One region of the Caballeronia sp. LjRoot31 genome, then DNA from elsewhere that is predicted to be linked to it. Evidence: predicted binding sites of a transcription regulator. Region 1 holds the regulator's gene; each other region holds the start of a gene.

Region 1 (10,587 bases):
TGCGAACCGCCGCAATGCAACTGACTGGCAACGCGTCAAACACGCCATCGGCGAGCGCCGCCAGCAGCGCGATTTCATCGACCGGGCGCAGCGGCGCAAAACGCGGCTGCGTGATCAGAGCGCGAATGCGCTGGCCCCGATCCACTTGCGCCTTCACTCTCGGCTCCATCGCGCCGCCAAAACGCGTGAACATTTCAAGCTCAAGGAATTGCGAATAATCTAGCCGCAGACGCCCTGAAACTTTCCTCAACGCGGGCAATTGAGCCTTGCCGCCGACCCGGCTCACGCTCAGGCCGACATCCACGGCGGGGCGCTGATTAGCAGCGAAAAGCGCGGCGTCGAGCATGATCTGCCCATCGGTAATGGAGATCAGGTTGGTGGGAATGTAAGCGGACAAATTGCCGGCATCGGTCTCCGCGACCGGCAACGCGGTGAGCGATCCGCCGCCCAGTTCCTTCGACAGTTTCGCCGCGCGCTCCAACAACCGAGCGTGCAGGTAGAAGATATCGCCGGGATACGCCTCGCGGCCGGGCGGTTCGCGCGTGAGCAGGGCGAGTTCGCGATGTGTGGCGGCATGCTTGCTCAGGTCGTCGATCACGATGAGCGCATGTTGCCCGCGATCACGAAAATATTCTGCGATGGAGAAACCGCTGAACGGCGCGATCCATTGCAAGCCCGGGGAAGCTGCCGCCGACGCGACCACGAATACGCATCGCTCGGGCGCGCCGTGGCGGCGCACGGCATCGATTACCCTCTGCACGGCGGTAGCACGCTGACCGATCGCCACGTACACGCAGATCATGTCGGTGTGCTTCTGGTTCACGATCGTGTCGATGGCAATCGAGGTCTTGCCGGTCGCCCGGTCCCCGATGATCAGCTCGCGCTGACCACGGCCGATTGCAAACAACGCGTCGATCAGCAGGATGCCGGTGGCGACCGGTTGCGCGACCAGATCCCGGTCGATGATGGAAGGGGCCGGCCGCTCGATCGGCAAGTGCTTCTCGGCGGGCACGGGTTCGTCGTTGTCGAGTGGCCTGCCGAGTGGATCGACCACACGCCCGAGCAGTCCGGGACCCACCGGCACTTCCACCACTTGCCCCGTGCCAGTGACGCGGGAACCGGCGGAAATCGCATCGCCGTCGTCGAGCAGGACCGCGCCGATAGCATCGGCGTCCAGTGTGAGCGCAAAGCCGAAGCGGCCACCCTCGAAGCGCAGCAGTTCGTTCAGGCGCACATCGGGCAGGCCGGAGACCGAGGCAATGCCGTCGGACACGTGTTCAACGCGGCCGACGGTTTCCGCCTGCGGGGCAAACTGAGCGCGTGCGAGGGCGGCGCGGCTGCTGGCGAGCCAGTCGTTGTCTCCTGCGTTGTCTCCTATAGCGAGGTCGGTTTTAATGAGTGTCATGAGCTGAGGAGTTCCATTTTCAGGCCGGCGAGATCGTGGCGAAAACTGTTGCGCACGAGTGCGTGCGGCGCTTCCAGTTCAAGTCCTGCAATCACGGCGGGATCGACTGTGACCTGAACCTGCAACGGATGACCTAGCGCCTGCGTGAACGCAGTTTGACATGCCGCCAGTTCATCGTCGGTGAGGGCGCGAGGCACGATCAGATGCACCGGTTCATCGTCGCCGGTCAGTTGTGCCCGGGTAGCCTCGGGCAGCGCGGCGAGCTCACGCGCGAGTCCATCGATGAACCCCGCGATCCGTGCCTCGGCGGGCAGGCGATCGAGCAGCCGCGCCGTGACATCGAGTGCGAATTGCGACGCGCGATCCGAGTCGGCTGCGGCGGCCTCGCGGCGGCTGGCAACGATTGCGGTCTGTGCCGCCGTGCGCATCTGTTCCGCGTCTGTGCGTGCCGCGTTCTCCAGCGACGTCTTGAGCTGCGCGGCTTCGGCCGTTGCCGCTTCGAGCAGATGCGCGCGTTGCGCGGCAAGTTCAGCGCTGTCGGCGGCGGCCTTCTGCTGCTCACCGAGCGCCGCGGCTTTGGCTGCGGTGGCATCGGCCATCAGCGCCGCGGCTGCGTGCTGGCGCTCCGCCACTATCTTCGCCACTGGGCGAAACAGAAAGCGCGCCAGCAACCAGACAAGCACCAGCGCGTTGACGGTCTGTAGCAGTAGAGTCCACCAGTCGATGTGCATGATCAGCGCGTGCTCACTTCACGAACGGATTGGCGAACAACACGAGCAGGGCGATCACCAGGCAGTAGATCGCCATGGTTTCGATCATCGCGAGGCCAACGAACAGCGTGCGCGAAATCGTGCCGGCCGATTCCGGCTGCCGGGCGAGCGCGTCCATCGCGGCGGCAACTGCGCGGCCTTCGCCGAGCGCCGGTCCTATTGCGCCGAACGAGACGGCAAGCGCTGCCGCGAGAATGCTCACCACCTGGATTAGATTGTTCATTGCTGGCCTGCCTCTTTGCTGGAAGTTTTTGTGGAGTTTTCGGCTAGCGCGGCGCCAATGAAGACCATCGCGAGAACCGTGAAGATGTACGCCTGCACCGCGCCGGTCAGAAGGTCGAGCGCCATCAGCGGGATGGGGACCAGCAATCCGGCGAGCGACAGTACGATGCCGACGACGAAGACACCGCTCATCACATTGCCGAACAGACGCACGACCAGCGAGAAGGTCCGCGTGATCTGCTCGACCACGTTGAGCGGGATCATGATCCACGTGGGTTCGGCAAAGGTGGCGAGGTAACGGCCCAGGCCGCGCGTGCGGATGCCGTAGAAAATGGTCGCGAAGAATACGATCAGGGCCAGCGCGGCATCGGTTTCCACGTGAGCGGTGGGGGGCTCGACACCGGGCAGGAGTGAAGACCAGTTGCTGACCAGAATGAACAGAAAGAGCGTGCCGACCAGCGAGCGATAACGCTCGGGCTCGGCTTGCATGGTGTCGCGAATCTGGTCGTCTATTGTGCTGACCAGCAGTTCGAGCACCGTCTGTACTTTCGATGGCGTGAGCGACAAGCGGCGCGTGTACCACGCGGCGCCGCCAGCGAGCAGGGCCATGATGACCCACGTCGCCACGACCGGCGATGATACGTCGATCGGTCCGATATGGAACAGGGTGGCAGTGACGAGCGGCGAGGCGATCATGGCGTCACCTGGACGCGTCGCAGAACAAAGCCGCGCGCCAGCAGCAACCCGGCCGCGCCGCATAGCAACGGCCACGCGCCCAGTTTCGCCAGGATACCGAATAAAACCGCCACCCCGGCGAGGCGCAAGAGTTGCAGGCCGATTGCCTTGGCCGGCGTGCCGGCGATCAGCAACCGGACGTTCCAGCGCAAGGTGGCGAAGTGGAGCGCGCCGGCCGCGAGGCCGACACTCACACCAATCACGATCTGGGCTGCGAGTGGTAAGTGATGTGTCATTGCCGATCTCCCCGGGTTTGCCGATGCATCCACTTCCACGCAGACCACAGTCCGACGGCGGCACCTGCCATTAATAACGGCGCCGAGAAAAACACGCCGGTGTTGAAGTACCGGTCGAGCCAGTGGCCGATCACCAGCCCAAGCAGCGTCGGCACGACGATGGTCCAGCCGAGAATGCCGATCTGACCGAGGCGGGTTCCAAGCGATGGTTCCGGCTCTTCCCGCGCTTCACGTTCGCGCCGCACGGCTTGCTGTGCGGCATGCGCCATGCGGTCGGCGTCACGCTTGGAATCGATATCGTCAGGCGAGGGCTGAGTCACGGTCCTGCTCCGTCCGCCGGTCCCGCGCCCGGGCGCAGATACCGCAATAACTGCCGCACGGCTTGCGCATGAAGACGCGTTTCGTCTACGCGGGCGCGCCGCACTGTATCGAGCTGCGCCGCGCGCGCGGCATCGACTTGCGCCTCAAGTACCTCGAGTGATGTGCCGCTCGTGCCCATCACGCCTTCGCGGCACGCTATCGATATCTCGTGTCCGCCCGACACGCGCAGCACGCCTTCCTTCACGGCGCAAAACTGTTCGATGCCGTCAGCCTCGTGCCATCGCAGCACGGACGGCGCGAGCACGGTCAGGAACGCTGCATGGCCGGGCAGAATGCCGAAACTGCCGGTAGCGTCCTCGGCGCGTAGCGCGACGACTTCGGTACTGTCGAACAGCACGCGCGCCGGCGTGGCGATAGTCAAATGCAGGAGCGCGCTCATGGTTCGACATGCCCCGCTGCGGTCTTGATGTTCGCGTTCTCAGGCGGCGTTGACGACGCCGCTTCGCGAGTGCGGGCTTCATCGAGTGTGCCGATCATGTAGAGCGAGCTTTCCTGCCAGGTGTCGCACTCGCCGGCGAGGATCGCCTTGCAGCCGGCGATGGTATCGGCAACCGCGACGGAGCGGCCGGGCACGCCTGTAAACGCCTCCGTGACGGTGAATGGCTGGCTCAGGAAGCGCTGCAGGCGGCGAGCCCGTCCAACGATGCGACGATCGTCCACGCCGAGTTCCTCGACACCGAGCAACGAGATCACGTCCTGCAGTTCCCGATAATGTTCGATGGTCTTGCGCACTTCGATGGCGACCGCAGCATGCTCGTCGCCGACAAAAGCCGGGTCAAGCAGGATGGACGACGAAGCGATCGGATCGATGGCGGGATACATGCCCTCGGCGGCCATCGAGCGCGACAGGACGATCATGCTGTCCACATGCGCCGCGATGGTCGTCACGGCCGGATCGGTGAAGTCGTCCGCCGGAACGTAGACGGCTTCGATCGCGGTAACCGACACGCCGCCGACCGACACAATGCGCTCCTGCAGCGCGGCCACTTCGCTTGCGAGCGTCGGCTGGTAACCAACCCGCGACGGCAGCCGGCCAAGCAGGCCTGAGACCTCTGCGCCGGCCTGGACAAACCGGAACACGTTGTCCATGAGCAGCAGCACGTTCTGGTGACGTTCATCGCGAAAGTATTCGGCGACGGTGAGCGCGGTCAACGGCACCCGCCAGCGCGCGCCGGGCGGCTCGTTCATCTGGCCGTAGACCAGCACGGTACGCGGCAGCACGCCGGAATTGCGCATGTCGAGCAGCATCTCGTGGCCTTCCCTTGAACGCTCGCCGACCCCGGCGAACACCGAGATGCCTTTATAGCGTTCGACCATTGCATGGATGAGCTCCATCACGAGCACGGTTTTACCCACCCCGGCGCCGCCGAAGGTCGCGGCCTTGCCGCCCTGCGCGAGCGGGGTCAACAAGTCGATGACCTTGATCCCGGTCCAGAAGATCTCGGTGGCCGCGCTCTGCGACGCAAACGGCGGCGGGGCGCGATGAATCGGGCGGCGCGGGACGTCGTCGGCGAAAGGTGCGCCGCGGTCTCCCGGCGTGCCGGTGACATCGATCAGGCGTCCGAGCATGGCTTCCCCCACCGGCACGAGGATCGGCCCGCCAGATGCACGCACGGCCGTCCCGCGATTTAGCCCGTTGGTCGACTGCAACGCCAGCGCGCGCACCGTGCGTTCATCCAGATGAGCCTGCACTTCCGCGATGATCGGTGGTCCGCGATCGGTGAAGATGGAAAGCGACTCTTCAATCAGCGGCAACGGGGCGTTATCGAAAGCGACATCCACGATCGCACCCCGTACCGCGACTACGCGGCCCTGGGGTCCTTCCACCGGGGCAGCGGGCGCGGGCTCGACACTCGTCTGGCCGGCGAGGCTTGGCAGCGGTTCGACCGGACCCGCCTTCTCCATGCCGCCCGTTGGTGGAGGGTTGTCAAGGGTGGCGACTGGGTAGCGAGTATTCAATTTGCTTCCTTCAGGCGGGGCTGCTGTCACGCAACTGAAAAGCGCGTGCATCGCGTTGTTTGCCGTCAATGTGAAGTGCGCGTGGCGGTCCGAACACGAAGCGCATCTGGACTGCTGCCAACATAGGATGAATAGCGCCGGCGAGAGTCAACTGTATCCACAGGCACGCCCGGACGGTTGATTTGAATCAAGCGCATGGAGGGGTATGCGACCGGTATGGGCACCGTGCCGCCCATACCGGTCATGGCGCTCACGACACCTTACGCAGGGTCGGCAAACTGCGCGATCACCTGCGGATTTTCAATGGTCGACGTGTCTTGCGAAACCGCTTCGCCCCTCGCGACCGAGCGCAACATCCGGCGCACGACCTTTCCGGAGCGCGTTTTCGGCATCGCATCGCCGAAGCGGATTTCCTTTGGTTTTGCAATTGGACCGATCTCTTTGCCGACCCATGCGCGCAATTCGTTGGCGATACGTTTCACGTCGGCACCGGCGGGCCGTGGACCTTTCAGCACGACGAATGCAACGATGGCTTCCCCGAAGGTTTCATCGGGGCGGCCAACGACCGCCGCTTCGGCGACCAGCGGGCAAGATGCCAGGGCCGACTCGATTTCCATCGTGCCCATGCGGTGACCCGATACATTGAGTACATCGTCAACGCGGCCGGTGATCGTGAAATAGCCGGTGTCGGGGTCGCGAATCGCACCATCTCCGGCGAGATACAGATTGCCTCCCAGTTCGTCGGGGTAATAGCCTTTGCGAAAGCGCTCCGGGTTGCCCCAGACGGTGCGGATCATCGACGGCCAGGGCTTGCGGATGACCAGCACTCCGCCTTGCCCGTTCGCGACCTCATTGCCGGTTTCATCGACGATCGCGGCATCTATGCCGGGCAGCGGCAGCGTGCAGGAACCAGGCACGAGTGGTGTAACGCCTGGCAATGGCGTAATCATGTGACCGCCTGTTTCGGTCTGCCAGAACGTATCGAGCACGGGGCACCGCCCGCCGCCGACATGCTCCGAATACCACGTCCACGCGCTCGGGTTGATGGGTTCACCGACCGTGCCGAGGATGCGCAACGTGCTCAGGTCGAAGCTTTCCGGATGCACCGCGCAATCCGCTTCAGCGCTCTTGATGAGGGACCGGATGGCAGTCGGCGCGGTGTAGAAAATCGTCGCCTTGTGGCGCTCGATCATGTCCCAGAAACGGCCCGCGTTCGGATAGGTCGGCACGCCTTCGAAAATGATCTGGGTCGTGCCAACGGCGGTCGGCCCATAACAAATGTACGTATGCCCCGTGATCCAGCCGATGTCGGCGGTACACCAGAAGACATCGTCAGGCTTGATATCGAAGGTCCACTTCATGGTGACCGCAGCCCACAGCAGATAGCCTCCGGTGCTGTGCTGCACACCCTTCGGCGCGCCGGTGGACCCGGACGTATACAACACGAACAGTGGATGCTCGGCGCTCACCCATTCGGGCTCGCAGGTATCCGGCTGTGCGTGCTCCAGTTCATGCAGCCATGCATCGCGGCCGCCGATCCATGGAATCCGGCCACCCGTGCGCCGATAGATGGCGACGGTCTTCACGGCGTCCGTGCCGTCCATCGCAAGCGCGTCGTCCACAATGCTTTTCAGCGGCAGTGTCTTGCCGCCGCGAACCTGCTCGTCAGCGGTGATGATTGCTACCGCGCCGACGTTCGTTATGCGCTCATGCAGCGACTTCGCGGAAAAGCCGCCGAACACGACGCAATGCGGTGCGCCGATGCGCGCGCAGGCCTGCATCGCGACAACCCCTTCGACTGACATCGGCAGATAGATGACGACGCGATCGCCTTTCTTCACGCCGCGTGCGCGCAGTGCATTCGCGAGCCGGCATACCCGGTGATACAACGCCTGATACGTGATGTTCGAAACCTTGCCGTCGTCGGACTCGAAGATGATCGCGGTCTTGTTCGCATTGCCGGCGGCCAGATTGCGGTCGAGGCAGTTGTACGACGCATTCAGTTCGCCGTCTTCGAACCACTTGTAAAACGGTGCGTCCCGGTCGTCGAGAATCTGCGTGAACGGACGGCGCCAGGTCAAATGCTCGCGCGCAAGGCGTGCCCAGAACGCTTCGTGATCCTGGCCCGCCTCAGCCACGAGCGCGCGATAAGCGTCCATGCTTTCAATCGCGCTGCGGCCTGCCGGAGCAATCTCCTGGGCAGGGACGAGAGGGGTCGATTCGATGGTAGACATGGTCTCCTCGCTTTAATCATGGATCGTGAGATCGGCGAGCCAACAAGGATCGTCGGTTGACAAGGGGTTCTTGATGAAGGGCTCTTGATGACCCCATGACGCAGCAGGATGGGCACCCCATGCGCTTGTCGAAAAAGCGTGGCCGCTATCCGACGTTATCCGACTATGAGATGTCCAGTGGATATCTCATTGATACAAGTCAAGCGGACAGGTCAGCGCCATGGCTTCACCTACGCTGCGTGATCAGATCGTCCATCATCGGCACGATCAGCATCGCCGAAAGCGGCCGGGTCGATATGAAATTCCATGGGCACGTCCGTTTGCTTCGCTTAAACCCCGGCAAGCTTCTCGCTGTCGAGAATGTGTACCTGCTTGCCGTTTGTATCGATCACCCCTGCGTGCTGCAGCTTGGAGAACATCCGGCTCACGGTCTCGAGTTTCAGCCCGAGATAGCTGCCAATCTCTTCACGTGTCATCCGCAGATTGAATTCCGCGGAAGAGTAGCCGCGCGTTTTCATTCTCGACGACAGGTTGAGCAGGAACGCCGCAACGCGCTGCTGGGCGGTCATGGTGCCGAGCATCATCATGAGCCCGGATTCACGCACGATCTCGCCGCTCATCATGCGATGCACGTGCTGCTGCATGGCCTTCACGTCGTGGCAAAGGTCCTCCAGCAAGTCGAACGGGATGACACACACCTTGCTGTCCTCGAGCGCGATTGCATCGCAATTCTGTTCATCGGAGCATACGCCGTCGAGTCCGAGCGGTTCGCCTGCAATATGAAACCCGGTGACTTGCTCGTGGCCGTCGCGATGCGTGATGACCGTCTTGAAGCAACCGACACGCACGGCGTAGATGCTTTTGAACTTGTCGCCGGCGCGGTATAGCGTCTCGCCGCGTCGTACAAGCCGCGTGGAGCAGACAATCGCGTCGAGCCGCGCCAGCTCGGTCGCGCTCAGGAGAGGCGGCATGCAGATGGAGTGCAACGAACAAGCGGAGCAGTTCGTGTCCGCACGAGCGCCCGGTGGCGGCGAACTCGTGGTGGAGGAGCGTGCCAGATAAGCAAAAGGCGTCGAGGTTGAAGCGGCGGGCGCGCAAGCGATAGCTGAGGTCATGCCTGTCTCCAGAAGAGTCGGACGATCACTGAATGGATGGACTGAGGAGCTGTGCGGATCGGGCGCGCAACGAGTGAGAGACGGTCATGCCGGCTCGCAGCGTATGCGCTCGCGGCGGTGCTTATTGGCCAGTCGCACGATGGTGTCGCGGGCCAGTTCGTACTCGCCGGTCTTGTCGAAGAAATAGCTTGCGCCGGCGCGCTGGCAAGCAGCACGAAATGCCGGTCCCGAATGATTGGTCAACACCATGGTCAGGACAGGCGACGTGGCGCGCGCCAGTGATTCAACGATCTCCATGCCGCTGCCACCCGCCAGATGCGGGTCAACGATCACGAGATCGGCGCGGGTCATGCGGATACACCCCAGCGCCGAGTCCGCTTCTTCGGACTCGCCCACGATCACCACACTGTCCAGCGCGCCAATCAGGGCAGAGAGGCGGCGGCGCACAAGGCCCGAGTCATCGACGAGGAAGATCTTCAGCATGGAGCGCAACCGTTTGAGTTCATGCCTCGAAGTATGTTCGAGGCTATCTCAAAATAAAATCGGCGAGCGGCCAGACATGATGTAGGGGTTTTGGAAGGGCTGTAGGGATCGGACTACACGCTGGCGCCAAGCGTATTGGGCGGGGGTATTCGGGCTTTCAGGCGCGTTTTTAGGCGATCTTTCAGGCGTCGCAGTCGTCGTCGAAGAGCTTGTGGCGCATGGCATAGCGGACCAGCGCGGTGTCGTGCGGCATCTGCATTTTTTCGAGGATGCGCGTTTTGTACGTGCTGACCGTCTTGGCGCTCACCGACAGCGCCTGGGCGATTTGCGTGATCGTTTCACCCGCCGCGATCCGCCGGAATACTTCGAATTCGCGGTCGGAAAGCCGCCGGTGCGGCAGGTCGTCGGCCGGATCGTTCAGGCTTTGTGCGAGCCGCTCGGCCATCGCGAGGCTGACGTACACGCCGCCTGCCGCGACTTTGCTCACGGCCGTGACCAGTTCAGCGCTCGCGCTTTCCTTGGTCAGATACCCCGATGCCCCCGCCTTGAACGCACGCACCGCGTATTGCTGTTCGGCATGCATTGTCAGGACCAGGATGCGCAGCGACGGTTTCTCGTCCTTGATCTGCTTGAGCAGTTCGACGCCGTTCCTGCCGGGCATCGACAGGTCGAGGACCAGCACGTCCGCTGGGGTGGCGCGGATCATCGCCATGGTGGAAGCGCCGTCGCTGGCTTCACCAGCGACCTCCAGGCCATTCGCGCTCAGCAGGATATGGCGTAGCCCGTCGCGTACGAGGGCGTGGTCATCGGCGATCAATACTCGGGTCATTGCAGCGGTTCTTCCTCGGTGTTTTCTGGATTGCTGGAGAAAGGCTCGTCCTGTTGCAAGGTCGCCAGCGGGAATGTCACGGTCACAGCAAACCCTTGTCCGATGCCGGACTCGATCGAGACCGACCCGTCCAGCCCGTGCGCCCGTTCGCGGATGCCGATAAGACCAAACGACTTGCGCCCGGCGTCGGCACGCCCATGTGCGCCTATGCCGTCGTC
Region 2 (10,587 bases), 710 kb from region 1:
ATGAGATCTCTATCTGCACCTGTTCACGGCTCCCGACGCGGCCGTGAAATGCCCACGAGTGGTCGAGAATCCGGTGCATGTCCGCGTGGTTTTCATCGGACACGGGCAGCGCGAATTCACGTCCGACCAGATAGTGCGAGATGTCGCCGAGCAGTTTCAGATGCGGCCGGGCATCGAGCAGATCGAGCGTGAAATGCAGGTCAGTTGTCATGCGGTCCCGATGCGTTTCGATATACACCGGAAAATCCACCTGCTCGGCGAGTCGCGTCCATCCATCGATTAACTTGAGCGCGCCATCGAGGCGACGTGGGCGTACATCGGGCTGCAAGTCGATGTGATGCACGCCGAACTCGGTGGCTATTTCAAGGATCGGTTGCAGGTCATCGACCGTACGCGGAAAACATTGTGCTTCTGCTTGCAGGCCGAGCGGTCTTAACAAACCGCTAAGCCGACGCACATCATCGCGCGATGCGTAAGAAGCGCTGACGCCGTTGAAACCCGCTTGCGCGATCATCGCTATGTTGTCTTCAAGTGAACGTTCATGACCATCGGTATGACGGCGCTCCATTGCCCATAGCGACTGATAGATGTCGAGCCGTTGCGTCATAGTGCCTCCACGGCAAGGAGAGGTTTGAGCTTTACGCTGCGATCCGAGAGCAACGAAGGTTCAACGCACGCACGCCGCGCAATCAACTCCTGTGCTACGCGCACGTCACGCGCGATCTCGCTTGCCTGTCCCACGCCGCTCGCGCCGACCAGCACGCCGTCGCGATCCAGCACAAAGAAGACCCGCGATGCGGCGCTCGTCTCACGTACGACGGTCGTCACGCCGAACGCGGGCATGCCAGCAATCTGGATGGTCATGTCGTATTGATCGGACCAGAACCACGGGACTTCGGAGTAAGTCTCGCCTCGGTCCAGCATGTTGCGCGCAACAATGCGCGCATGGTCTTCCGCGTTCTTCCAGCATTCGAGTCGCATGCGCCGGCGGAACAGCCGGTGCGGGAACGAGCAGACATCGCCGGCTGCGAAGATGTGCGGATCGTTGGTGCGCAGCGTGTCATCCACCGCGATGCCGTCTGCTACGTCGATGCCCGCCGCTTCCGCCAGCTCGGTGCGCGGCTTCACGCCAATGCCGACGATCACACAATCGCACGCGGCGGTCGTGCCGTCCGAGAGCTTCATGCCCGTAACGCGTTTCATCGTCGATCCAATGATCCGGTCGACCTGCACGGCGAAACGCACGTCCACGCCCATCTGCCTGTGCCGTTCCACCAGATACGCCGCGACTATCTCCGGCACGGCGCGCATGAGTGCATGGGCTGCCGCTTCAATCACGATCACCTCACAGCCTCTTGCAATGGCCGTTGCTGCGATCTCCAGCCCGATAAATCCTGCTCCCACGATCGCGATCTTCCGTTCCGGCAACAACTCGCCGACGATGCTCGTGGCGTCTGCTGCCGTGCGCAAGACATGTACGCCATCGAGCGTCGCACCGGGCACGCTCAAGCGACGCGGCGCCGCGCCGGTCGCGATCAGCAGCCGCTGATAGGCGACGGTATGCCCATCCTTCAAAACCACCTTGCGCGCTGCGCGGTCGATCTTTTGAACGCTTGCATCGACACGCAGGTCGATGCGTTGCCCGGAGTAAAACGTCTCGTCATACAGCGCACACTGCGCCGTAGTTTTCTGACCGAGCAGAACGGCCTTGGAGAGCGGTGGCCTGTCATAAGGCGCAACCCCTTCGTTACCGAGCAGCGTGATCTCGCCGTCCCAGCCGTTATCGCGCAACGCATGGGCGGCGCGCGCTCCGCTTTGCCCGGCGCCGATAATCACCATGGCGGCCCGGTTTTTCATGACGCTGCCTTGGCTTGCGGCGGTACACCGAGCAGCACTTCGCCGCCTTCAATGCGCACCGGGTAAGTCTTCAAATGGACACAGACGGGCGGGCTTTTGGGCTTGCCTGTGGGAATATCGAAACGTCCCTGATGCAGAGGGCATTCGATCTCCCGATTGAGCACGAAGCCATCGGCGAGATGCGCGCGTTCGTGGGTGCACCAGCCATCCGACGCAAAAAAACCTTCAGCGATCCGATACACCGCGTAACTCGCGCCAGCGTGATCGAAACGGATTACGTCTTCTTCGGCGATCTCGCTGGCAGCGCAGGCGACGACCCATTCGATGTTATTCGTTTCAACGGCCACAAAAGCCTCCGGGTGGTTAAAGTTGTTCAGATGCCCGACTGGGTCGCAAATGTTCCGTGCGGACCGCTTTCAACCGGCACCTTGCGTTCGATCACATGGTCTGGCTCGGAGCGCTGTTTCCATAACGCGGGCACCATCTCGCGATACACCGCGTAAAGGCTCGGATAAGCGGGCGGAAGCTGATCCTTGATGACTTCATGCAAACGCGGCAGCGCGTGGAACGGCACCATCGGCAAGAGATGATGTTCGAGGTGGTAGTTCATGTTCAGATACAGAAAGCGGAAGACCGGATTGATGTACACCGTGCGTGTATTCAACCGATGGTCCTTCACGTTGACCGCGAGCCCCGCATGCTGCGTCAGGCCGAGCAACTGATGCAGCCAGCCGCCGTAAAAACGGGGCGTCCACACGAACATCAGCGGCAGGAAACTACGGAGTGCGATGGCAAGTCCGATCGTGCCGATGACAACAAGCAGATAGATGCGGCATGACCAGATCATCTTCGGCTTTTCGGTGGCGGGGAGGAATGCGTCGGTGGTGGCATCTACGCGGCCGAGCGCATGCCGGATGATCTTTCGGATCTCTAGCGAACTACCCAGCAGTCCGAAGAAATCGACGATGATCGGCAAGACCTGCGTCGGCCGTGCGACCTGGATTTCCGGATCACGCTCCTGGAAGTATGTGTGCGTGTGATGCCGCGCATGGCTCCAGCGCCACCAGTAGCCTTCGCGGATCGTCATGAACGAAGACAGGTGATAGAAGGCGTCATTGAGCCAGCGGGTCTTGAACGGCGTGCCATGGGCGAGTTCGTGCCAACGGGCGTCGCTGGACGAATAGATCGTGCCGTAGACCAGGAAGGCCGGCACCGCCCACCACGTTCCCCAACAGAACGCCGCCACCCAACCCGACGCTACCAGCAGCAACAGCCATGGCACGAAGTTGCGGAGGCCTTCGGCGTCGCTGCGTTTCATCAACTCTTTCAGAACGGCGCGGGGAATGCGCGGCTGGTACCACTGCTGGCCGATACGCTCATCGAGCTTTGGGTCGGTGAGGCCGGGCTTGGCCGCATCGCCGTCGCTGACGCCGGGAGTCGAGGACATGGGTTGTCTCCTGCTTATTAATGTTTCAAGCAATGTTTAAGCGATGTCTGAGCACTTCCCGTCAGGTCCGACCGCCGGGCGGCCTTCTTGTTGAGACAACGATAGATGACCACCGCTTGCTGCTCACTCAAAAAAATGATGGATTTCCATCAAGTACGTCTGCAGGCCGCATCGGCTATGGTTTTCTAAAATAGAAATTAAATTCCACCGAATTAACGTGTGAAATTTTCGTTGCATTGACGAAAGCGGTCTTCTATGCTTGTGTGCATTAGCAGCCGGAGTGCTGCGTGAATTCGCCCAAGGAGACTGCTGTGGACAGCATGGAAGCCGGCGCGGTGACGCCTGAAGGAGTAGTTGAAGCGCTGCTGCGAGGACCGGGCGCGGTGCGTATTCGTGGCGTGTTCAGCGCAGCGCAGGTGGCGGAAGCGCGGCGCGTGGTGATGGCGCATTCGCAGGATCGCGCGCAGACGGTCACGCATTTTCAGGGACAGGCGGCCGAAGACCAGCGGTTGCATTTACAGCGGCGCGTGTGGAATCTGCTTGCCAAAGGCGACGTGTTTTCGGAGATGGCCGAGCAGCCGGCTATTGTCGCGGCCATGCGGCTCTTTCTCGGCGACGATTTCATCATGGGGTCGATCGCAGCGAACCGGATCTTGCCGGACGGTCCAGGACAGGAGCCGCATATCGATTACCCGTACTGGGATTTTCATGCGGCGACGACATTTCCCGTTGGCATCAACACGAGTTTTCCACTCAACGCGCAAGTGACCATTCCGCTCGATCCGTTCACGGCGCAAACCGGTGCGACGGCTTTTGTGCCGCACACGCAGCATGAATTGCGTTATCCCGGCGAGGGCGATGCCTTCTTCGAGCGCTGCGAGCGCATGGAAGCGGAGCCCGGCGACGCGATTGTTTTCTTCGGTGCGACCTGGCATTGCGCGATGCCAAACCACAGCACGCAGGATCGCAGCGCGGTGCTGATTCAATACCTGCCGAAATTCGTCAAGCCGATGGAAGATTTGCGCACGATGGTCGGCGAAACGTTCGTCAAGAACGCTAGCCCGACGATGCGGCAGTTGCTCGGATTGAACTTCCCGTATCCGCAGAATCTTGATGCGATCGCCGTTGCGACGAACGCCGAGGGTCGAAAAAACGCCATGCGCTGATTCAGCCTTCCGAGAATTTCAGCGCATGCTCCAAAGCGCCCGCGCTGATCGGCTTGTGCAGATAACCGTCGAACGGTTCAAGGTCCTTGTCCCCAAGATCGGTCCTGCCGGTGACCGCGATTACACACGCGTCGCGGGACGCACCTTCGTTGCGTACCCGCCGGCATAGCTCCCGGCCATCGGCGTCGGGTAATTCGATGTCGAAGAAAACGACATCGAAACTCTGCGCCTGGATCAACTCCATCGCGGTGTGGCCATCGTACGCAACTTGAACCTTGTGCCCCAGGCCGGACGCTATCGCGCCAAACGCGTCGGCTGAATCTTTATGGTCATCAATAAACAGGATGTGCACGATTCCCTCGGTATTAAGCGGATGTTGCTGCTTTGCAAGCAGATGAACCGAACGAGATCGCGCGTTCGTGGTTCGTGTTTAACACCTTGCAACGAAGATGCCAGCTTGAGCCGACCCTGAAGTGTGGGAACGGCGATTGCAGAGAGCGGTTGCCCGGCGCAATGTCGTCGGCAATCCGTTCGACAATCGACTTCCCGTTCAGAGGGGACACCTATGCGACTCCTGACTACTCAAGATGGCTTGCCCCGTATCGCGTGGGGCGCGGTCATAGCCGGCGTGATCCTGTCGCTGATCGTTTATTTGATCATGAGCGTGCTGGGGACCGCGATAGGCGCGTCTCTTCTCGCGCCCATGTCGCTGCCAAATCCCGGGCGCGTCTTTGGATTCGGCTCGGGCGTGTGGGTGATTGTTACAACCGTTCTTGCCGTGTTTATCGGTTCGTACTTTGCGGGGCGTTGCGCGCCGGTGCTCGGATGGCTTCACGGTTTGCTTGCGTGGGCTGTGATGACCTTGCTGCTTCTCTATGGCATGACATCGATTATTGGCGGGGCGGTCAGCGTGGCGGGTAACGTCGCGGCGACGACTGCGACCGTCGGGGCGGCGGCGGGTAATCAACCGCCTGGATCGCTCGCCGATTCCGCCAGGCAGCAGGCGCAGGCAGCGGTGGAGGGGGCAGCGTCGGCGGCGGCCGGCGCCGATGCGCAGCAGGACGCGATGCAAACGGCGCAGACGGCCGCGCGTGGCATTGCCCGTGCGACGTGGTATTCGTTTGCGGCGCTGGTGGTCGGCGCCATCATTGCGGTGGTGTCCGGCAGCGCGGGTTTTCGCCATCAGCCGCCGTTTGAAGAAGGCGGCGGTTCAGCACGCGATGATGCAGTAGTGACCGATGCAATGGGACGGCGAAGGGTTTCCTGACCCGAACCTGCGCGGACTGCAGGCCGGTCGGGTTCGACCGGCCTGTTTCCGGGATCTGACTGGCACCCGTCGACCGAGTACTGACAAGCGCCGCTATTCGATGCGTCTATCCCACATCGCGGCCTGGTGTTTCCTGAGAAGCTCTTCCACGAACTGCGGTACGACGTTGCGAAATTTTCCCTGGTTATCGGGCACGATCTCGACCATGCGCGCAATCATGTCGGACGGGTCGAGACGGCCCTCGGGGTTGCCGATCAAGGCCGCATAGGTGTCACGCAACGCTTGGCGCCCTGTGAAATGAACGTCGTCGTTCAGCCATCGGAACGCGTTCTCCGCCATCGCTTCGTTAAAACCGGTCAGGAACGCGCCTGGATTGATTGTCTGAACCTGAATGCCAAAAGGCTTCATTTCCTGCTGCATCGCCTCCGCCATCGCTTCGATTGCGTGCTTGGTTGCCGCGTAGGCGGAAAAACCCGGCGGGCTGAAGAGGCCGCCCATCGACGAGACGAAAACGACTTTTCCTGCTTTCCCAGCATCGATCCAGCGCTTCACAACTTGCTGGGTCAGGTGCAAAGGCGCGAATACATTGATCTCGAAGTTGCGGCGCACCAGGTCGAGCGGAATTTCCGCGATCGGACCGCCTTCTCCGATACCTGCATTGTTTAGGAGAACGTCGAAGTCCCAGGTCAACGCATTCGCGACGTCGTATGTGTCGAGCAGATCGAGCTTTTCGACGCGAACATTATCGAGGCCCAATTCAGCGACTTTTTCACGCAATTGCGTCACCTGTGTCCAGCTATGTGCCGCAGCGATGACACGGTGGCCATTTTGTCCGAGGCCAAGCGCTGTGCCTTCGCCCAGACCTGATCCCGCGCCGGTTATCAGTATCGTCTTCAACATGACCGTTCTCCATCCACGCGTTCGCCCGCAAGCAGCGACAGTTGTTCGAGCCATGCCGACTGACCGGCCTTGGCGATTGTCCGATCCTCGGTCACCTGGCCGCCCGATACGCCAATTGCACCGCACAGTTCACCGTGTGCGTCGAGCAGCGGCATGCCGCCCGCGAAGGTGACCAGACCGTCGTTGGTCAGTTCAAGACCATGCGCCTGAGCATCGGGTTTGCAAACCTCCCAGATCTGCTCGGTATCGGTTTCGAACAGGATCGACGTTCTGGCCTTCTTGATTGCAACATCGATTGTTCCCAGCCACGCGCGGTCCATCCGCACAAAGCCCTTGAGATGGCCGCCCACGTCGAGTACGGCAATGCACGCGGCTACGCCAAGCTTTCCTGCATGTGCTTGCGCGGCCTGAATCACATGATCCGTTTGAGAAGATGAGAGGTTCATCGTTCGCTCGTCCTGTCGACAACGTCTGCCAGACCGCCGGGGAACATCGCGTCCGCTGCGGCAAATACGTTGAGTGCTTCGCGCAGCAGGACGATCTTGCCGTTCGCGGCGGTGCAGTGGCCAAAGAAGCGCTGGTGGACCGTTTTACCGGAAATGCCCGATTGGTGATGAATCGTGTATTCGCCAAAAGCCTGCTCGGGCGTGTCGATATAAATCTGTACATCAACGAAGCGAAAACCCGGGTACATCCGTTCATGCAGAAAGGTTAGGAATGCATCAATATTCGCTGGCCCTTCATAACGTGGCTCAACCCCCAGATCGGACAGATAGGGCAACTCAAGCGCGCCATTCTCGGCAAAGAGCGCGGCAGATTCGCGCGCGCTTCCATCGATATACGCTTGCAGCAGTTCCTTTGCGGTTTTCATGATTCAAGCCTCCTCGGCGGGTTGAGCAATTGCCTGGGTCGCAGAAACGTGTTTGCCGGTTTCGCGATTCAGGCGTGTTATCGAAACAAGAGTGGTCAATGAGCGGCTCATGCGAGCGGCATGGTTAAATTCCCGCCAGCACCTGATGCACCATGTGCACGACGATGGAACCCTCTCCCACCGCCGATGCAACGCGTTTCACGTTTCCCGCACGCGCGTCGCCCACGGCGAACACGCCAGGCAGACTGGTTTCGAGCATGTAGGGACGTCGCGTGAGCGTCCACGGCTGCGGCGGCGTGGCATTTTCCAGATCCCGGCCTGTCAGCACGAACCCTTGTCGGTCGAGCGACAGGCAGCCGGCGAGCCATCCGGTTTTCGGTGAAGCGCCTGTCATGACGAAGACATGCCGGACCGGCTGCGTGGTCACTTCGCCCGTCGTCTTGTCGAGCCACGACACCTCTTCAAGGTGGTCATCGCCGCTCATGCCGGCGAGCTCGCTGTTGAAGTGCATGTGAATGAGCGGATTTTCTTCAATGCGCTGGATCAGATAGCGCGACATCGTGTCGGCCAGACCATGCGACCTGATCAGCATCTGTACGCCCGCAGTGTTCTGCGCGAGAAACACGGCGGCCTGTCCTGCGGAATTGCCGCCGCCGATGACGACCACGGGCTCGTCCTTGCACAGTTGGGCTTCCATGAAGGTGGCGTTGTAGTAAATGCCGCGACCCGTAAAGCGATCGATGTTTGGCAGCGCCGGCTGGTTGTACGTGGCGCCGGTGGCAAGCACGATGGCGTGAGTAAGGATCTGTTGGCCGTCATCGAGTGAGAGCCGGTAGGGGCGTTCATTGCAGTTCAGGCGTGCGACGTTGCGTGCCACCATGATCTTTGCACCGAACTTTTCCGACTGGGCAATCGCGCTTGTCGCCAGTTCCTGACCGGACAGCCCGGTTGGAAAACCGAGGTAGTTTTCGATCCTCGAGCTGGAGCCAGCTTGTCCACCGGGCGCAGCACGCTCGATCACGAGCACATCGAGCCCCTCTGATGCGGCATACACCGCGGCCGCTAGTCCTGCGGGACCGGCGCCTACGACCACGATGTCGCGCACTTGGGAATCGTCGATATTCCTGTTGAAACCCAGCGCTTCGGCGACTTCGCGTGGCGTTGGATTTCTCAGCACTTTTCCGTTGTTGCAGATCACGACAGGGACATCGTCGCTGCATACGCCGAAGCGGTCGAGCATTTCCTGAGCCGTGCGATCGGTGTCGAGATCGACGTAGGCGAAAGGATGGCCGTCTCGCGTCAGGAATTCTCTAAGCGCGAGCGTCCCCGCTGAATAACGTGAGCCCAGAATGAGCACGTTGCTATGACCATCGCTGGACAACTTGAGACGACGTGCGAGAAACGCCTTCATGAATATGTCGCTTAACTCAGCATCCTTGCTGATCAACGTACGCAGATTTTCTGCGCTCAGTTCGAGCAGGCTCGATGACGTGACGGCCTGGCATCGGTAGATCGATCGCCTGCCGGCAATCATCAGCAATTCCCCGGAAAACTGGCCTGCTGAGTAGGTCGTCACCGTTTGCTCGATGCCACCCGCGAACGAGATGATCCGGATATTGCCGTCTATCACGACGTACACCGGCGGCGTGTCGTCGTCAGGGTCATAAAGCACTTCACTGGCTGCGGCCTGTCGCGGTTTCGTGAAGACGCGAACCCGTTCAAGCTGCGATTCGGTGAGTATCGGCGCGTAAGACATGACAGCCTCCTGTTCCGGCAGCGCGACCTTCAAAACCCGCGAGGAGCGTCCGGCTCGCACCGTCGCCCGCAATTTGATGATGGGTCGCTGCAGCGGAATTCGCGAATAAATCGATATAAATTGCTGCTAACGCAGGGTTGCGGGTGCGACACAACAGGAATGGAGCATATGCACGGATTTACCTATACTCGAACGATCGTGCTCAGGAAATCGATATGAAAGCTTTGCAGTGCAATTGCTCGACCCTTCGCAGCGCGGCGCGAGTACTCAGCGCCGCGTACGACGAAGCGCTCCGCCCCACAGGCTTGAAGATGACCCAGTTTTCCATTCTTGCGCGCCTCGCGGCCGTTGGTCCGATTACGCAAAATCAGTTTGCCAACGTGCTTGCTATGGACCGCTCTACCCTGGGACGAAATCTGCGGCCCCTCCAGCGCGATAAATTCGTGCGGCTCGATATTGGCGAAGACCGGCGTGAACGGGTTGTCGACCTCACCGCGGCTGGCCGGCGCATGCTGGCCAAAGCGATGCCGCTGTGGGAAGAGGTCCATCAGCGCTTTGAAGACAGCTTTGGCGCGGCGGAGGCGGTTCGGCTTCGGCATGCGCTTAATATCGTCATCAAGGTTGGCCGCGAGTTGTCCTCGCAGAACGAGGACGGCGTGGACCAGGCCTGATGAAATGGCGCGCTCATCATTCACATGCCGGCGGCGGGCGATACGCATTGAAGGGCGTTAGCAACCTTTAGCAACGCTTTAGTTGCTGCTGGTGTTCCGGCTGCACGAGAATTGGCTCATCGTGACCTTGTGATGTGGTGTCCGTCACATTTCTGCCCATTGGGTCGCTGCCATTTCCGCTGAAGGAGCGCGTCATGATCAAGGTTAGCGTGATGTACCCGGACACGGTCGGAGTGCGGTTCGATCATGAGTATTACCGGGACCGCCATATGCCGATGGTCAAGGCCAAGCTGGCGGAAGCTTGCGCGTACTACACGATCGACAAAGGCCTTGCCGGCGGAGCGCCCGAAATGCCGGCGCCCTATGTCGCGATGTGCCACGTTTTCTGTGAATCGGTGGATGTGTTCCAGGGCGGCATGGCGCTTCATGGCAATGCGATCTTTGGTGACATCGTCAATTTCACTGATCTCGTTCCGGTGGTTCAAGTGAGCGAAGTCGTGGTCGGGTAGCAATATGCATCACGAAAGAGTAGTCATACTAAGAAAATATATAGCTGTCATTGACCTGTTGCGCCGGAGTCGATCATTGCGACACGTTGCGTAGCGGGATACCCTCGACATCATCATTCAAGGAGCGCGCCATGAAAGCCCTT
Region 3 (10,587 bases), on a different contig from region 1:
GTCGTGCTGGGCGTTGAACACCGGGATCAGCACGGTGACGTCGTCGAGCGTCAGTGATGGCATAGGCGTGGTAGGTGAGTAGGCGCTCATACCCGCAGCCTGAAGCGGATGTAGTAGAAATTGACCGATGCCGCCGCGAGATATCCCGCCGCCAGTCCGATCAGCGCACCGTAGCTGCCCATGCGAGGAATTGCGATCAGGTTCACCACGAAAGCCACCGCCAGCGCCAGCAGCCACTTTGCGAGCAACACGAATTTCGCCTGGTATTTAAGCACGACGAGGTTCCCGATCGCTTCGATACCAGCCGGCACCGACAGCCACACGGCCCAGCGGAAAATGCCGATGGATTCGGTATAAGCCGGTCCGAACACGCGCGAGATGATGACACCCGCGAGCAGGTCCAGCACTATCGCGCCGCCGATCATCAGTGCGGCCGTCATGGCGATCAACCGGCCGATGTTGCGCTTCAGTTGCAGTGCATCCTGCACGCGATACACGAACGCCGGCGCGATGGTCTGCGCGAGCATCAGTGCGAGCGTGATCCAGTTTTCGTTGAGTTGCTGCGCGGCGGAATACCGGCCGAGATCGGCGAACGAAATGTGGCGCTCCAGCATGAGCCGGTCGAGCTTCAGGAACAGGTACATACAAATGAGGCCGAGCCAGAACACCGTGCCGGCGCTGGCGAAGTGGCGGAACAGTGAGCGGTCGATGTGCCAGCCGAGCTTGCCGCCGTGTCGATGCATGTAGTACAGCATCAACACCCCGCCGATGACCGCCGCTTCCAGCGCCCACAGCCAGCCAAAGCGCGCCGGGCTTGCCGCTGCGCGCACGAGCACGTACACGAGCGCCGCTTTGGCGATCGCCGTGAGCATGCTGGTCAGCAATTGCGGTTTGCTGTACGTCATGCTTTGCAGCCACGCGTTGATCACGCCGACGAACGGCTCGCGAAACAGCATGGTCAAGGCGAGGCCGGCGAGCATGGCGCCGACGAGGGGATCGGTGAAACCCGCCGCAATGCCGATCCAGGTCAAGACCAGCGCCGCCGCGGATACGCCCATGCGCAGCACGAACGCGCTGCCGAGCACCGTGCCGAGCTGGCCCGGCGGGCGATTCACGATGGTCGGCACGAGAATCTCGGCACCGCACACCCAGGTGATGGGCGAGAGCACGAGCAGCAGCGTGTTGGCGTATTGCCATTTGCCGAAGACATCGGGGCCGAAGTAGCGCGCGAGCAGCCCGCTGATGGCAACGGCGACCGCTATCTGCGTGAGGCGTTCGAGACCGAGCCAGACGATGTTCGCCAGCGCCTTGCTAATGTCGGGGTTCTTGATTCGTTTCAGCATCCGCGGGCGGCGCCTCGCGTGGCCGTGGCTGTCACGGCGATAATAGGCATGGCGCTTGCGGTAAAACAGCCGCCCGGTCTTGCTGCGATCCTTGCTGGCGCGCGGTCGGGAGCCGTCAACCACCATGCGGTTTCCCGCCATCCGGTGTGACGTTTGTACTTCGCGGTGAAAAAGCGTCCGGGCATTGGATTAGAATATTTGCGCAGGTCCGCGCGGAAAGACTGCGATTATAGGTGCGAACAGTGCGGACAACCGCATGGTTGACGTTGGGTCGAGACTCGCTGAGGGGGCTCCGAAGGGGTGCCAGCGGGTTCGAGATCACTCGATACGAATTTCTTTCGTTATTTTTTGCGTTTCGTCCGGTATTGTTTCTGGCTGTTCGTGCGTTGGCCGAGTCAGGTCGTGATCGTTGGCCGCAGGTCTGTATCAAGGGGTCTTCGTGACCCAGGACGCTTCGGGATGCCCCGGAACCATTTAAATTATTAGTCAGGTAGCCATTCCATGAGCCAGTCACCGCAAGTACCGCCGCAAGTGCCCGTTACCCAGTCCATTTTCAAGGCTTACGACATTCGCGGGATCGTTGGCAAAACCGTCGATGCCGGCGTCGCGCGCAACATTGGCCGCGCGTTCGGCAGCGAGATCCGTAACCAGGGCGGCGACTCGGTCGTCGTGGCCCGTGACGGCCGTTTGTCGGGTCCGGAGCTTGTTGGCGCGCTTGCTGACGGCTTGCGTGAAGCCGGCGTGGACGTGGTCGACCTTGGTATGGTGCCTACGCCTGTAGGTTATTTCGGGGCCAGCGTGCCGCTCGCGCTGCCTTCGGGCGAGCGTCGAGTAGATTCGTGCATCGTGGTGACAGGGAGCCACAATCCGCCCGACTACAATGGCTTCAAGATGGTGCTGCGCGGCGCCGCCATCTATGGTGACCAGATCCAGGCGTTGTATCAGCGCATTGTGAATGAGGACTTCACGAGCGGTGCGGGCACGTACACCGAATACGATATCCAGCAGGTCTACCTTGACCGGATTGTCAGCGACATCAAGCCTGTGCGTCCGATGAAGATAGTGATCGATGCGGGTAATGGCGTGGCGGGCGAACTTGCGCCGCGTCTGTTCAAGGCGTTGGGTTGCGAGCTGGTTGAACTGTTCACTGACATTGACGGGACGTTCCCGAATCACCATCCCGATCCGGCGCATGCGGAGAACCTGCAGGACGTGATCAAGGCGCTGAAGGAGACGGATGCGGAAATCGGTTTTGCCTTCGATGGCGACGGCGACCGTCTGGGTGTTGTCACGAAGGACGGCCAGATCATTTATCCGGATCGCCAGTTGATGTTGTTTGCGCAGGAAGTGTTGTCGCGCAACAAGGGCGGGCAGATTATTTACGACGTGAAGTGCACGCGTAATCTGGCTAAATGGGTACGGGACCAGGGTGGCGAGCCGGTGATGTGGAAGACGGGGCACTCGCTGGTGAAGGCCAAGCTGCGGGAAACGGGCGCGCCGTTGGCCGGCGAGATGAGCGGTCACGTGTTTTTCAAGGATCGCTGGTATGGCTTTGATGACGGCCTTTATACCGGCGCGCGGCTGCTTGAAATCCTGTCGCGGGTGGCTGATCCGAGCAAGCTGCTCAATGATTTGCCGAACTCGTTGTCCACGCCTGAGTTGCAGCTGAAGCTGAATGAGGGTGAGAATTTTGAGCTTATCGCGAAGATGCAGAAGAACGCGAAGTTCACCGGTGCGGACGATGTGCTGACTATTGACGGGCTGCGGGTGGAGTATCCGGATGGTTTCGGGCTCGCGCGGTCGTCGAATACCACGCCGGTGGTGGTTATGCGGTTTGAAGCTGACAGTGAGGAAGCGCTCAAGCGGATTCAGGAAGATTTTCGCCGGGTGATTTTGGCGGAGAAGGCTGACGCGCAGTTGCCGTTCTGATACTGGAAAAATGTGAATGATCTCCACTGCCTCCCGGTAGTGGAGGCTCCCGAAGAAATGTACGTGCTCAATGCACTTCCGAAGGCGCAACAGGGTCGGGCCAAGGCCGACTACCGTCAATCCGGATGGCGGCAACCCGCGCCGATGCGCATGCCGCGTTCGACCGGTTCGTGACGATCCACGCGAGCAAGTACCCGAAGGCGACGTGAACACTGAAGAAGGGTCACGAAAGCTTGCTGGCGTTTTACGACTTTCCGGCGGAGCACTGCAATGTTTGCGAACGACCAATGCAATCGAGTCGACGTTTACGACGGTACGCCACAGTACTACGCGTAGGCGCAACTGCGTATTGCGATCCGCCTTCCTGGGGCTGGCATTCAAGCTGATCGAGGCAGCCGGGAAAACCTGGCGCCGTATCAATAGCCCCGAACAGATCAAGCTGTTGTTGGAGGGCATCGCCTTCAAAGACGGCGAACCGGTGCAAGACAATCGATCGGATCAGCAGAAACTCGCCGCTTTAAATCGCTGCCCGTCAAATCTCCTCTATCAGCCTTGACCATATCTCCAGAAAAGCTGCAAGGAAAGCTTCATTCACGATCCCTTTGTTGTGACCTCCCGAGACGAAATCAAGAATGCAGCCGCTTGTTTAGCATTGCCTAAACGGGATTCGTCCCAAGCTTACGGGCGCCGAGCTATGTCATCGAAAGTAAATATGCTCTTTCGCGCTCGGCGCTTGCCGGTCAGAGATGTGTATAGCGCAATGGTTAAGGTGCAAAAGCTTGCTGAAAACTAGCGCCCAATGAAGACGAAGAGCTGAAGATGTTCCCACCGCCCGTGTCGTCATTCCACAGTCCTATGAAAGACCACGTTACCTTTGCCTGCGAAATCACGGTGCCCAAGGCCGTGATAAAGCCATCTGAATTGTTACCACCAGTCTCAGGGATGGAGAATGGCTTGCCATTCGCTTCTGCAAAGGCTATAGCTTGCAGCGGCGTGTAGTCAGTTGCACTTCCTGGTGCATTGGCCGGATCCCCAGTATCAACAGGGGCGCCATAATTATCAATGCCGATAACATCGACATAACTATTTCCCGGATACCAGTTGGCCCAGGTCGATGTACCTCCGGCCTGATTGCCACCCACATTCGGATTCCACACTACATTCACGGTTACACCGTTTGTGGCCGCTGCTGCATGCAGAACCGTATAGATATGCTGGAAAGCTGCAATGTAGTTTTTCAAGTCAGTTGCATTCTGAATGGACCACGGATACCAGCCTCCATTAAATTCCCAACCCGGGCGGTAATAGATAGTTTTGTAACCTCCCTGTGCCCAGGCCTGTACGGAGCCCTGGAGTGCGCCATCATAGGTACCGGCAGCAATGGCTGCAAACAGGTTCCCACCGGGGCCATTGCCGCTCGCCGAATAGCCCATTGGCAATGCAACGATCGGAATCGCATTGTTAGTGGGAGAATTTTGCTTGCCCATGGTAGCGAAATAATAACTGGCTGCGGCCCATCCGAAGCTTGGATCATTAGGGGTATAGTTTGCCGCCAGATAGGTCAGCCACCCTGCGGGGGCTTTGCCCATTACCTTCTGATATGAGGCTTGCCCTGAAGGAAACTCGCTATTTCCAGGCTCACCGCAATAATTCGCCAGCCACCAGGCAGGTGGTGTGGTAGTTCCACCCGAACCACTTGTTGTGGTAGATCCTGTCGAACCACTTCCCGAAGTGCCGGAGCCATTCCCACGACTACGAGCGTGGTTATCTACTGCTGCAGCATTCGACGCGTTATCGCTATCGCTACCGCCGCCACATGCGGAAAGAATGCAGACAAATGCCATCAGCGACGCAAGCGCCGCTCTTTGGAATCTCATGGGACTACTCCACAATGAATAAGGACTGTCGAGAAGCCTCGACGAAGCAATTTATGAAAGGGAAGATGTTTGATCCGGCGGCCGCGCGTGGCGCGATCGAGGACGGCTCTTCGTGGAGAGCGATTCTTGCCCTTCGATGGCGGAGGTGATACCGAGGGTCATACCGAACACGGCGAGCATCGCGGTCCAACTGCTGAAGCCTTGCATGCCGAGACGGCGCTGCTCTTGGCGCGCAAATGTCCACCGGGGCGCGCTTGGTGCTCACATTTAGTACAACAGAATAAGTTCTATAGCTGGGTAACGAAGGAGCTTTCATTTAAATGATCGCCTGATGGTAGCGATGAACCTGAACTGGGCAAACGTGCCCCCATGAGCCCTGCAGGGAACTCGACAGGAAATGACTCAGGAGGGAGGACTTGCTGGACCGCCTCTACATCCAACGGCGGAAACACCGCGACTTGAGGACGTCTGTCATGTCCTACTCGTCGGATTGAATGTTACACAAACGAAACGTTTTTAGCAGTAAAAAAAGACGTAACACACTGTAACGTATGACTATTAATCGGTAATTTTGTTTGTTCATATAAATAAAGAAGAACAATAGGCCCCGTCAAGCCTTATGCCATGGTGTTTATTCGTCATATTTAATGTTTTTATCGGATTAATTAATTTATACGATCGTGATGCGTGTATCAAAATTGAATCATTTTTATTTTAGGTAAAAACCGAGTGCCGTTAAGCGCTTACTGCATCAAAACGCTCGGCGATCGATTCGATTTTCTTCGCCCGGATTACTGCCGAGCGGACTAATACGCGTGAATAAAATATTTAAAAGTGTTTTGCGCAGCGCGGTGGTTTATTCATTCTCTTTATGATGTTCGCTTGCTGTTCAATGCGCGGACGGCACGATAATCACTGGAATCGGGAACGAGTTCCCGTATGCTGGTTTAGGATAGGTTGGGCATTCAATCTTTATTTAACATTCCTAATTTATCCAGAATCAACGAATCAACGTTAGAGAGGGCTGCGAGCCACGAGGTTGTTGGCTTGTGCCGCATTTTTCGTGGCATCGACAACCATGTCGAGCAACAGCGCAGGGACCAATGGTTTGAGGGCGGTGTGGACGTAGACGCGGTTAATTCGTCCGGAAGGAGGACGGGTGGCGACGGTCGTGGAACAATCGTTCGTCTCGCACCGCGACCCGCGCTAAAATCGCCCATCTCAGATTACTCACGCGCCGTCCAATCCGACGACGCTCACCGTGTCCAGCGTGCAAAAGATCTTGATTGTCCGGGTGTCGTCTCTAGGCGACGTCGTCCATAACATGCCGGCCATCGCCGATATCCGTCGTCTCCACCCCGACGCCCAGATCGACTGGCTAGTCGAAGAGAGCTTCACGGATCTCGTCGAACTCGTCGATGGCGTACGCCGCGCCATCCCGTTCTCGCTACGTCGATGGCGCAAACGCCTCTTTTCCCTCGATAACTGGCGCGAAATCCAACGCTTCCGCCGCACACTGGCCGCGGAAAAATACGACCTGGTCATCGACTGTCAAGGGCTCATCAAAACCGCATGGGTGGCAAGCTGGGCACGCGGTACGCTGGTCGGCCTGGGCAACCGCACCGACGGCGCCGGTTACGAATGGCCCGTTCGTTTCTTTTACGATAAACGCGTGCCCATCGAACCACGCACGCACGTGGTCGAGCGCACCCGGCAACTCGTCGCGGCCGCGCTAGGCGATCCGCGCCCCGAAGCCACCGACGCCATCACATTCGGCATGGATACCCGCCGCGCCGCGCTGGCGTTATCGGAGGCGGGGCTGAACCTGCCCGTGCCATACGTGGTGTTCGTCCACGCCACGTCCCGCGCCGATAAACAATGGCCCGACACCGCGTGGATCGAACTCGGACAGACACTGATACGGCGCGGGGTATCGATCGTGCTGCCATGGGGCAGCGAAACCGAACGCGAAACCAGCGACAAACTGGCAAAAGAGTTCGGCGCAGCAGCGGTCGTGCCGCCGAAACTCTCGCTGCCGGCCGTCGTCGGTTTGATCGACGGCGCGGCGGCGACGGTGGGCGTGGACACGGGACTTGTGCACATCGCGGCAGCCCTGAAGCGGCCGACCATCGAGTTGTACAATTTCTCGACCGCCTGGCGCACCGGCGGTTACTGGTCGCCGCGCGTGGTGAATCTGGGTAGCGCAAGTCAGCACCCGACGTTGCAACAAGTCAAAGCGACCCTCGCAGGCTTCGGGCTGCTTTGATGCATGAGCACAGCAGCGGTATCGGGGCAGCGCGCGCGGTAAGGAAGCGGCTTCGGTTCGGAGGATCGGCTCAATCGCCGGGACGAAGCGGCGGCGCGTTTGACGAAGCCAAGCGATGCCAAGTGAAACCCGGCGGTTTGAGGTCCATCAACTGCCAGCCTTTCACGCGGCGAATTTTGCAGCCGGTTTGAGCGAAAATGCACCGCGCTCGCCGGGCGCGACGTTTCCCGATGCGTCAATCGAAGCCAATCGAGGTTGGTTGAAGCCGATTGAAGCCCATTGAAACCGGTTGACGATAATCGGCCCGCTCACTGGCTTATCAAAACAAATCGAATGCACATGACCGAATCTCAAATTATTGAAGTTGTCTCCGCCGACTGGGAGGGCCAGCAGCTTTCCGTGCTGCGCGAGGCGTTGCTGGCCGGCGTCGAGCGGGGCAAGGTCCTGTATTTCCCGCGTCTGGCGTTTACCGTGGAAGGCGGCGAACGGGCGCTCCTGGACCCGAAGGTCGCCGACCCCGAGCGCAAGAACATCAGCCTCGCGCCCAATGGCGGCGCGCTCGCGGGTGTACTCGGCGACGCCGTCACGCAATCCGCCGTCCGGGCGTTGATCGCGCGCTATCAGGCGAACGCGCGCTCGCTGGTCGACGGGCTGTTCCCTGAATATCGCGGCAAATTAAGGGTTGCGCCCACCAGCCTGCGGCTGCATCGCGTCGAAACGCGCGAGACGTCGTGGCGCAAGGACGACAGCCGCCTTCACGTTGATGCGTTTCCATCGCGGCCGAATTATGGCGAGCGCATCCTGCGCGTGTTCACCAACGTCAATCCGGATGGCGTGCCGCGTGTGTGGCGCGTCGGCGAGCCGTTCGAGGACATGGCAAAACGCTTCTTGCCAGCAATCCAAGCCCCGGTTCCCGGCGCGGCGTGGCTCATGAATCTCCTGCATATCACCAAGACGCCACGCAGCGAATACGACCACCTGATGCTCCATCTGCACGACGCAATGAAGGCCGATCTCGACTATCAAGCGAAATCGCCGCAGCAGGAAATGCCGTTTCCGCCCGGTTGCGTGTGGGTGTGTTTCTCCGATCAAACCTCCCACGCCGTCTCGTCCGGCCAGTACATGCTCGAGCAAACCTTCTTCCTCCCTGTCAGCGCCATGGCCCAGCCAGACTGCGCGCCGCTCGGAATCCTGCAACGCCTGAAAGGCAGGGCGCTGGTTTGAGCGCCGCAGCCTGGTGGGGACGTTTCGCAGGTTCGGGCTCCGGTTCGGGCCTTTGCCTGAGTTTTCGCGTGCGCGGTGAGCGATTGTTGCCGGTTTGCCGCGAGGGCGTTCGATGCTGAGGCTCGTGTATCGCGCGTTATGGTGGCTCGTCGCGCCGCTCGCGGTGTTGCGCCTGCTGATCCGCTCGCGGCGGGAGCGGGGGTATCGCGAGCATATCGGCGAACGGTTTGGCTTTGGCCCCGCTCGCCGAGCTGACGATCTCGCGCCGTTGATCTGGGTTCATGCGGTGTCGGTAGGAGAGACGCGGGCGGCTCAGCCGCTGATCGAAGCGTTGCAGCAAGCGCATCCCGATGCCCGTATCCTCCTGACGCACATGACCCCGAGCGGCCGCGCGACCGGCGTGGAGCTATACGGCGATCGGATTTCGCGCAGTTATCTTCCCTACGATTCGCCGTCGCTCGTGCGGCGGTTCTTGCGCGCGTGGCGGCCGTCGCTGGGTATCGTGATGGAAACGGAAGTGTGGCCGACGCTCATCGACGAATGCAAACGGGCCGATATCCCGCTGGTGCTGACCAACGCGCGGATGTCGGCGCGTTCGTTCAAGCGCGCGGCGAAGTTCGGCAATGCGACGCGGGAAGTGTTCGGCGGTTTTACGCGCGTGCTGGCGCAGACGCAGTCCGACGCAGACCGTCTGAGCGCGCTGGGTGCGCGCAACGTCACGGTGCTCGGTAACTTGAAGTTCGATATGGCCGCACCGCCCGAACTCTACGCGCGTGGCCATGCGTGGCGCGCGGCGATCGGAGAGCGCCCGGTTTGGGTGGCGGCGAGTACGCGCGAGGGTGAGGAAGCGCTGGTGCTGCAGGCGTTCACGACCTTGCGGGCTCGCCTACCCGATGCGTTGCTGATCCTCGTGCCACGCCATCCGCAACGGTTCGATGAAGTCGCCGTGTTGATCGATGCCGCCGCGCAGTCCTATGTGCGGCGTTCCGCCTGGGCGGGACGGGCGGCCGCAGCGGGTTCGGGAATCGATGCCGCGCCGGTTTTGCCTGCGAACGTCAACGTGCTGCTCGGCGATTCGATGGGCGAACTGAGCGCGTATTACGCGGCATCGGACCTGGCGTTCGTTGGCGGGAGTTTGCTGCCGCTGGGCGGGCAGAACCTGATCGAGGCGTGTGCGGCGGGCGTGCCGGTGCTGATCGGCCCGCACACCTTCAATTTCACGCAAGCGACGAACGATGCGATCACGGAAGGCGCGGCGTTGCGCGTGAGCGATCCGGCGGCGTTGGCGCGCGGCCTGCGTGATCTTTTCACCGATAAACCCCGCCGGCTCGCCATGAGCGCGGCGGCGTCGGCGTTCGCGTCGAAGCATCGCGGGGCGACAGCGAGGACGGTGGCGGTGCTGGGGGCGTTGTTGCGCGCGCCAGCAGAGGAACCGTGATTTTCAGCGGCAGGGGCGAACAACCCTCCCTGCCTACCCGCGTTCCTGCAAAATCCGCGTCACGCAAGCAACAAACCTCTCATTGCTCGCCTCCACGCCATACGCCCGCGCCCGTTCCAGCGCTTCACGCGTGAAGCCATCGCGCAGATCGTGGTCCGATAACAACCGCGACAGCGCCTCTGCCATGGCGTCTACATTGCCGATAGGAACCAGCAGCCCGAATCGGCCATCGTCCAGGATCTCTCGCGGCCCGGTCGGGCAATCGGTCGAAATCACCGGCTTGCCAAGCGCCAGCGCCTCAAGCAAAACCATCGGCATGCCTTCGTAACGCGAGCTGAGCACCAGCGCACTCGAATGTGCCACGACCGCGTGCGGATTGTTCCGATACCCCGTGAAATGCACGCGTTCCCCGATCCCCAGTTCCACCGCCAGCGCTTCCAGCTCACCGCGAAAACCGCCGTCGCCGACAATCACCAGGTCTTCCCGCACCCCACCGTCATTCTGTGTCCC

The links. Region 1 encodes FNR, which switches genes on or off when oxygen is low (the NO sensors DNR and NnrR bind a similar motif). Its sites were predicted from a motif close to TTGATNNNNATCAA; they were not measured.
Region 2: a site for FNR is predicted at 3,444-3,457, ahead of ACSQ8V_RS30915 (fatty acid desaturase). Genes of this name have one in related genera too.
Region 3: a site for FNR is predicted at 7,553-7,566, ahead of ACSQ8V_RS14145 (Kdo hydroxylase family protein). Genes of this name have one in related genera too.

Annotation. Positions count from the first base shown of each region.
Region 1 is NZ_CAXURX020000003.1:1,181,259-1,191,845, forward strand. It holds gene ACSQ8V_RS33960 (F0F1 ATP synthase subunit alpha) at 1-1,405, opposite strand, end outside; gene ACSQ8V_RS33965 (F0F1 ATP synthase subunit delta) at 1,402-2,136, opposite strand; gene ACSQ8V_RS33970 (F0F1 ATP synthase subunit C) at 2,150-2,398, opposite strand; gene ACSQ8V_RS33975 (F0F1 ATP synthase subunit A) at 2,395-3,093, opposite strand; gene ACSQ8V_RS33980 (N-ATPase subunit AtpR) at 3,090-3,368, opposite strand; gene ACSQ8V_RS33985 (AtpZ/AtpI family protein) at 3,365-3,688, opposite strand; gene ACSQ8V_RS33990 (F0F1 ATP synthase subunit epsilon) at 3,685-4,128, opposite strand; gene atpD (F0F1 ATP synthase subunit beta) at 4,125-5,654, opposite strand; gene acs (acetate--CoA ligase) at 5,969-7,942, opposite strand; gene fnr (fumarate/nitrate reduction transcriptional regulator Fnr) at 8,272-9,057, opposite strand; gene ACSQ8V_RS34010 (response regulator) at 9,142-9,540, opposite strand; gene ACSQ8V_RS34015 (response regulator) at 9,722-10,369, opposite strand; partial or broken gene ACSQ8V_RS34020 (histidine kinase) at 10,366-10,587, opposite strand, start outside.
Region 2 is NZ_CAXURX020000003.1:466,779-477,365, reverse strand. It holds gene ACSQ8V_RS30930 (sugar phosphate isomerase/epimerase family protein) at 1-607, opposite strand, end outside; gene ACSQ8V_RS30925 (NAD(P)/FAD-dependent oxidoreductase) at 604-1,857, opposite strand; gene ACSQ8V_RS30920 (non-heme iron oxygenase ferredoxin subunit) at 1,854-2,204, opposite strand; gene ACSQ8V_RS30915 (fatty acid desaturase) at 2,231-3,304, opposite strand; gene ACSQ8V_RS30910 (phytanoyl-CoA dioxygenase family protein) at 3,592-4,470, shown strand; gene ACSQ8V_RS30905 (response regulator) at 4,472-4,822, opposite strand; gene ACSQ8V_RS30900 (hypothetical protein) at 5,036-5,737, shown strand; gene ACSQ8V_RS30895 (SDR family oxidoreductase) at 5,831-6,637, opposite strand; gene ACSQ8V_RS30890 (GlcG/HbpS family heme-binding protein) at 6,631-7,083, opposite strand; gene ACSQ8V_RS30885 (nuclear transport factor 2 family protein) at 7,080-7,508, opposite strand; gene ACSQ8V_RS30880 (FAD-dependent oxidoreductase) at 7,633-9,264, opposite strand; gene ACSQ8V_RS30875 (MarR family winged helix-turn-helix transcriptional regulator) at 9,480-9,935, shown strand; gene ACSQ8V_RS30870 (EthD family reductase) at 10,130-10,444, shown strand; gene ACSQ8V_RS30865 (type 1 glutamine amidotransferase domain-containing protein) at 10,576-10,587, shown strand, end outside.
Region 3 is NZ_CAXURX020000001.1:3,178,347-3,188,933, reverse strand. It holds gene ACSQ8V_RS14175 (glycosyltransferase) at 1-90, opposite strand, end outside; gene ACSQ8V_RS14170 (oligosaccharide flippase family protein) at 87-1,343, opposite strand; gene ACSQ8V_RS14165 (phosphomannomutase/phosphoglucomutase) at 1,845-3,272, shown strand; partial or broken gene ACSQ8V_RS14160 (transposase) at 3,339-3,828, shown strand; gene ACSQ8V_RS14155 (glycoside hydrolase family 26 protein) at 4,037-5,149, opposite strand; gene waaC (lipopolysaccharide heptosyltransferase I) at 6,420-7,415, shown strand; gene ACSQ8V_RS14145 (Kdo hydroxylase family protein) at 7,755-8,639, shown strand; gene waaA (lipid IV(A) 3-deoxy-D-manno-octulosonic acid transferase) at 8,752-10,077, shown strand; gene ACSQ8V_RS14135 (glycosyltransferase) at 10,111-10,587, opposite strand, start outside.